2 regions of the Streptomyces sp. NH27 genome follow, and region 2 is predicted to be linked to the other one. Evidence: riboswitches for the same ligand, from Rfam matches in the RefSeq annotation. Region 2 holds a riboswitch; the other holds the start of a gene.

Region 1 (3,396 bases), on a different contig from region 2:
AGCCGTGCTGGGTGGCGAGGTAGCCGGTGAGCTGCTCGGCGAAGTACTGCACCATGTCGTTGCGTTCGGGCTCGCCGTGCACCAGGACGTCGAGCCCGGTCTTCTCCTGGAAGGAGATCACCTCGCCGATCTCGGCCCTGATCCGCTCCTCGTAGCCGGCCCGGTCGATCCGGCCGGCCCGCAGGTCGGCGCGGGCGGTGCGCAGGTCGGTGGTCTGCGGGAACGACCCGATGGTGGTGGTCGGCAGCAGCGGCAGCCCGAGGCGGGCGCGCTGGGCGGCGGCGCGCTCGGGGTACGCCTGGGAGCGGCGGCCGTCGGCGTCGGTGACGGCAGCGACCCTGGCGCGTACGGCCGGGTCGCGGGTGATCGGGGAACCGGCGCGGGAGGCGAGGTCGGCGCGGTTCGCGGCGATCTCCGCGGCGATGGCGTCGGTGCCCTGCACCAGGCCCTTGGCCAGCGTGACGATCTCGGCGGTCTTCTGCCGGGCGAAGGCGAGCCAGCGCAGCACCTGCGGGTCGATGTCCTGCTCGGGTGCGGTGTCCAGCGGCACGTGCAGCAGGGAGCAGGACGCGGCCACGTCGACCCGGCCGGCGAGGCCGAGCAGGGTGGCCAGGGTGGACAGCGACTTCTCGTAGTCGTTGATCCAGATGTTGCGGCCGTTGACGACGCCCGCCACCAGCCGCTTGCCGGGCAGCCCGCCGACGGCGGCGAGGTCGTCGAGGTTGGCGGCGGCCGCGCCGGTGAAGTCGACGGCCAGGCCCTCGATCGGGGCCCTGACCAGGATCGGCAGCGCCTCGCCGAGCCGGTCGAAGTAGGAGGCGACGAGCAGCTTCGGCCGGTCGGTGCGGGCGCCCAGCTCGCGGTAGGTGCGGGCGGCGGCGTTCAGCTCGTCGGGCGTGCGGTCCTGGACCAGGGCGGGCTCGTCGAGCTGCACCCACTCGGCGCCGGCGGCCCGCAGGTCGGCGAGCACCTCGGCGTACACCGGCAGCAGCCGGTCCAGCAGGGTCAGCGGCTCGAAGTCGGCCGGCACCCCGGGGGCGGGCTTGGCGAGCAGCAGGTAGGTCAAGGGGCCGACCAGCACCGGCCGCGGGGTGTGCCCGAGCGCGAGGGCCTCCCGCAACTCGCCGACCTGCTTGGCGGAGTCGGCGGCGAAGACCGTGTCGGGGCCCAACTCGGGCACCAGATAGTGGTAGTTGGTGTCGAACCACTTCGTCATCTCCAGCGGCGCCACGTCCTGGGTGCCGCGGGCCATCGCGAAGTAGCTGTTGAGCGGGTCGGCGCCGACGGCGGCACGGTGCCGCTCGGGGACGGCGCCGACCATGACGCTGGTGTCGAGGACGTGGTCGTAGTACGAGAAGTCGCCGGTGGGTACCTCATGGACGCCGGCGTCGGCGAGTTGCCGCCAGTTGGACCGGCGTAGATCGGCCGCGGTCTCCCGGAGGGCGTCCGCGGTGACGCGGCCCTTCCAGTAGCCCTCGACGGCCTTCTTCAGGTCCCGGTGCTGTCCCTGGCGGGGGTAGCCGTACACGGTGGCCCGTGCTGCCGCGGCTGCGGGCTTTGCTGACACGGAAATCTCCTTCGCGAGATGTCTCCCTGGCATCCCGGGGACGGGACGCGGGCGCGAAGGCGGCGAACGGGACGGATCGGACACGCCTCATGGGGACGCTCCTCCGCCTGATATGTACGCCGACCCGCCCACGAGGTCACCGGGATATCCGCACGCGATCGGTCGCGTACGGGCAACGGGCAGGTCTTCGGACTCGCGGGCTCGCCTGCCGGGGCAGACACCTACTGACCGTCGCTTCCCAGGTCCGCGGCTCGGACCCAGTGCTGATGACGGCTATCGTTCCCACTTACCGCTGCGGGGCAGTCCCGGATTCCCACCGGGTTCCCTCTTACGACGCGCCTGTCTGGCGGACAGGGGCGAACCAGCTGCACCCGCCAGCATACGACCCGGGGCGCGGCGCCCGTCCGCCTCCGGCCCGCGGCAGCCGGTCGATGCCCGCCTCGTACACCGTCGGCAGCATCGGCGCGCCCTGCGCGGGACCGCCGCCCCCGTCCAGGTGGCCGCGGAGTCCGCAGACGGGTGAGAGCCTCGCACGTTCGGCTCAACACGGCGATTTATCCGCACTGTTGGAGATTGTGCGGCGTACTTTCGGCGGTGCCCATGCGTCTCACCGCACATCAGGAACAGGAGAAGTCCCTTGGCGACATCCGCTGCTCTTCCTACTCTCCGAGGCCGCATCATCATCGGCGCGAGCGCGCTGACCACCGCCGTGGCACTCGGCACCACGCTGCTCGGCGCGACGGCAGCCCAGGCCGCCACCCCGGCCCTTCCGTACGGCACGGTCGTCGCCGGTGACGGCGTCGTGCAGCGGCAGTTCCCCAGCACGGACTCGTCCGTCAAGGGCTCGCTGAGCTACCACCAGCAGGTCGGTCTGCGCTGCAAGGTCCGCGCCCAGAACATCGAGGGCAACGACATCTGGTACCTGCTGCGCGACAACAACAACTGGGTCTCGGCGAAGTACGTGGACAACACCGGCACCGTCTCCTACTGCAAGGACGTCCTGCGCAGCAGCACCGCCGTGATGAACGCGGTGCCGAAGGGCGCCAAGGGCTGACCGTCCCACGGACCAAGGGCATCCCGGAGTCGCGGCAGGTCCCGCACGCGGCTCCGGGCCGCCATGTCGGACCCCCGCGAGCCGACCCCCGGCACGACCCGCGCGGTGAGGACGATCTTCCCCCGCCGGGGACCGTGCCTTCCGCGCTTTCCGTGTGGTGAGTCGACGCGGCGGCCGAGTGACGCATGTCAGAGCGTGCGGCCGGCCGGGCCGGCGAGTCCCGACAGGATCGGCAGCGTCAGGGCGAGCCAGGCCGCGCCCAGCAGCCAGCCGCCCAGCTCGTCGGTGGGCCACTGCACGCCGAGGTAGATCCGGGTGGCGCTGATGGCGGCCACCCACAGCAGGCAGCCCAGCACGTCGAGCCGGACCGCCCCGCGGGGTGCGTCGCTGCGCAGGACCGCCCAGGCGAGAAGTCCCGCGGTGAGCACGGACGTTGTGGCGTACCCGGAGGGGAACGCCCAGTCGGTGCTGAGCGCGGCCCAATCGGCCACCGGCGGTCTGGGCCGGGCCAGCGCGAACACGACCGCGAGGCGGACCGCCTGCCCGGTCAGCAGGATCACGACCGCGCCGAGCGCCGCCGACACCTCCCGCCGCGACGCCGTCCGGTGCGCGCACCCGGTCCATCCGGCCAGCATCACCGCGACGTACGGAAGCAGGCCGGCCGCGGTCGAGTCCAGCAGGTGGGCGGCCGCGGTCAGGTCGGCCGATCGATGGGCCACCACCCAGTGGTGCAGGCAGCCGTCGGGTCCGATCGGTGCGCCGTCGCGTGCGCCCA
Region 2 (3,396 bases):
GCAACATTGCTCCCCCAAGCAATAGCAAAATATCATTGCGCCGTTCAACTACCCCGAAGGACGACAGCGTACTCACAGCTGGTTCCCTGGGCACTCATACGCCGATTTCTCCACACCGGTACACCGAGTCGATCGCGAATCCCGCGTCCGCGACGTTCCGCGCGACGTTCCACGCGCCGCCCCGCTCGCGGTCGAACACGCCGAGCCCGGCCCGCCGCCCACGCGGCGCACGAACGCCCCTTCGGCCCAACGGACTTCACCCGAAGGGACTGTCACCACTCGGAGTGTTGTCATGTTCACGCCATTGCGGCATCCGGTAGCTGCCTTTCCCTTCCGGCACCCCCACCGCAGGCAGCAGCATCGCTACACCGGCCTTGTCGGCAAGCCTCCCCCACCACCAGACGGGCCACGGACGGCAGGTCGACTCCCCCCACCACCCTCGCAACTCCCACACCATTGGAGTTCACCGGATGCACACCTTCCGCACCGCCGCCCCCACAAGGGCTGCCGCCGCCGCGCTGCTCGCGCTGTCCTGCGCCTCCCTCGCCGGACCCGCAAGCGCCGCCGCCCCCACCGTCGAGTTCGGCGCCCACCACTTCGCCCAGCCGCTGCACGGCTTCTCGGGCGACAGCAACTGGGGCGGCTACATCGCCCAGGGCTCGTTCACCAGCATCTCCGGCTCGTGGACGATGCCCGAGGTCACCTGCAACTCCTCGAACGACCTCTACGCGCCCTGGATAGGCATCGACGGCTACGGCTCGCAGACGGTCGAGCAGACCGGCGTCCAGGTGGACTGCTCCAGCGGCAGCCCCGAGTACTCGGGCTGGTACGAGATGTACCCGGCCGCGCCCGTGTACTACAACGAACCGGTCGACGCCGGCGACGTGTTCACCGCCAGCGTGGTCGCCAGCGGCGGCAGCTCGTACAGCCTGAAGCTGGCCGACACCACCAAGGGCTGGTCGAAGACCACGCAGTCGTCGCTCAACGCGTCCGACGCGAGCGCCGAGGCCGTGATCGAGTCGCCCACCGGCAGCTACCCGTCCTTCAACGAGCAGGACTTCAGCGGCATCACCGTCAACGGCCAGTCCTTCGACACCTACAACCCCGAGGCCATCGACAGCGGCCCGTACACCGAGACCGCCCTCAACGGCGGTTCGTTCTCGATCATCCCGGGCTGACGCTCGTCATCTTCCCTCGGGACTTCCCTCGGGGCCGGACGCGTTCCCCCGCGCCCGGCCCCGTCGCGCGCCCTCGGCCGTCCGGCCGACGCCCGACGCACGCTGCCCGGGCCCGGGCTCGGCCTCAGCGCGTCCGGCGGGCACCCACCTCGCCGGGCCCCCACCGTCTGATGCGTCGGGCCGCCGGACCGCCCGGTTCGGACCGCCGGCGCACCCTGACGCGCAGGTCGGTGCGCCTTGGGACCCCCTCCTGCCGGTCGGGCGGGTTGTCGCGTTTGGTAGCGTGCGCGTGCCGTGGTGCTCGGGAAACCGGTGGGAAACCGGTGCGGCCCTCGCCACTGTAGCCGCGGAGTTGCGCGGCCCTCGCCGACCGTCGAAGCGGTCGGGGCCACTGGGCGGACCACGACGGGTCGCCTGGGAAGGTCGGCCGTGGAGCATCGATGCGGAAGCCAGGAGACCGGCCACGGCGCGACATCTTCCACGAGGGTTTGGAGAACACGTGCCGACCAGCGCGCTGCGCCCGTTCCGCCGCATCCATCAGCTCATACGCCCGGGCGCGCGCCCGGGACCCGACCGTACCGCGCGCCCGCGCCGGGCCCGCCCCGTCCGGCTCGCTGCCGCCGGCTCGGCCCTGCTCGCCCTCGGCGCCCTGGGCGCCTGCACGGGAGCACCCGCCGCGAACGGCCCCGCCACCTCCACCGGTTCCGGCCACCCCACCGCGGTGAGCGTGCGCAGTTGCGGCGCCACCACGACCGTGTCCACACCCCCGAAGCGGCTGGTCACCCTCAACGAGGGCGCCACCGAGGTCGCCCTGGCCCTGGGTCTGCAGTCGCGGATGGCGGGCACCGCCTACCTCGACGACACGATCCCGGCCAAGTGGAAGGCCGCCTACGACTCCGTACCGGTGCTCAGCAAGGAGTACCCGACCAAGGAGAAGCTGCTCGCGGCGCGCCCCGACTTCCTCTACGCCTCCTACAGCAGCGCCTTCACCGACAAGGTGGCCGGCACCCGCGCGGAGCTGGATTCCGAGCACATCCCCTCCTACCTGTCGCCGTTCGGCTGCGCCGACAGCAAGCAGGTGCCGGCCGCGTCCTTCGAGGCGGTGTGGGCCGAACTGGCGGACGTCGCCAAGGTCTTCGGGGTGCCGGAGCGGGCCGCCGCCATCGAGCGGCAGCAGAAGCAGGCGCTGGCCGGCCTGACCGCCCAGGGCGCGGGCAAGGGCCTGAACGTGCTCTGGTACGACTCCGACACCAAGACCCCCTTCGTCGGTGCCGGCCACGGCGGACCGCAGCTCATCCTCGACGCCGTCGGCGCGCACAACGTCTTCGGCTCGCTGCCGGGCGGCTGGCAGAGCGCCGGCTGGGAGAAGGTGGCCGCCGCGAACCCGGACGCCATCGTCCTCGCGGACGCCGGCTGGGACACGGCGAAGTCCAAGATCGCCTACCTGGAGCACGATCCCGTGCTGAGCCGGCTCACCGCCGTCCGCAAGCGGGCCTTCGTCGTCGTGCCGTTCTCGGAGTCGACGCCGGGCGTGCTCCTGGCCGACGGTGCCGCCAAGGTCGCGGCAGGACTGGCCGAGCTGCACGCCGCCTCGTGACGGCCGCCGACCCCGCCACCGACCCCGTCACCGCGCGCCCGGCAGGATCGATGCGCGCGGCGGTGGCGCTGGCCGTGTCCGCCGCCGCGCTGCTGGCGATGTGCCTGCTCGGTCTTGCCGTCGGCTCGGTGCACGAGCCGCCGCGGGTGGTGGCCGATGTCGTCCTGCGTCGGCTGGGCCTGGGCGACCACCAGGTCACGCTGCTGGACGACCAGATCGTCTGGCAGTTGCGGCTGCCGCGCGTGGTCGGCGCCGCCGCCACGGGCGCCGGGCTCGCGGTCTGCGGCGCGGTGCTCCAGACGCTGACCGGCAACGACCTGGCCGATCCGTACCTGCTCGGCATCTCCGACGGTGCCGCCGTCGGCGCGGTCACCGTGCTGGTCCTGGGTGTCGGCTCCGGCGCGGCGGCCATCGGTGCACTGCCGCTGGCCGCCTTCGCCGGCGCGTTGCTCGCCACCGCCGTCGTCATGGCCCTGGCCGGTGCGGGTTCGTGGGCGCTGCCGGGCACGCGGACCGTCCTGGCCGGGATCGCCGTGGGGCAGATGTGCGCCGCGTTCACCTCCTTCGTCGTGCTGGTCCTCGGCGATCGGGACGCCGCCCGCGGCGTCATGGAATGGACGC

What was found. A riboswitch is a leader RNA that binds a small molecule or an ion and turns the genes downstream of it on or off. The one in region 2 is predicted to bind cobalamin.
Region 1: another riboswitch for cobalamin. It lies ahead of metE (5-methyltetrahydropteroyltriglutamate--homocysteine S-methyltransferase); the one in region 2 lies ahead of AC13HU_RS15680 (ABC transporter substrate-binding protein).

What each region holds. Positions count from the first base shown of each region.
Region 1 covers NZ_JACEGK010000414.1:792-4,187, forward strand. Annotated here, with positions in the region: gene metE (5-methyltetrahydropteroyltriglutamate--homocysteine S-methyltransferase) at 1-1,567, opposite strand, end outside; cobalamin riboswitch at 1,729-1,948, opposite strand; gene AC13HU_RS27615 (SH3 domain-containing protein) at 2,205-2,621, shown strand; gene AC13HU_RS27620 (phosphatase PAP2 family protein) at 2,810-3,396, opposite strand, start outside.
Region 2 covers NZ_JACEGK010000164.1:80-3,475, reverse strand. Annotated here, with positions in the region: gene AC13HU_RS15690 (transcriptional regulator) at 1-7, opposite strand, end outside; gene AC13HU_RS15685 (G1 family glutamic endopeptidase) at 471-1,178, shown strand; cobalamin riboswitch at 1,457-1,658, shown strand; gene AC13HU_RS15680 (ABC transporter substrate-binding protein) at 1,678-2,775, shown strand; partial or broken gene AC13HU_RS15675 (iron chelate uptake ABC transporter family permease subunit) at 2,772-3,396, shown strand, end outside.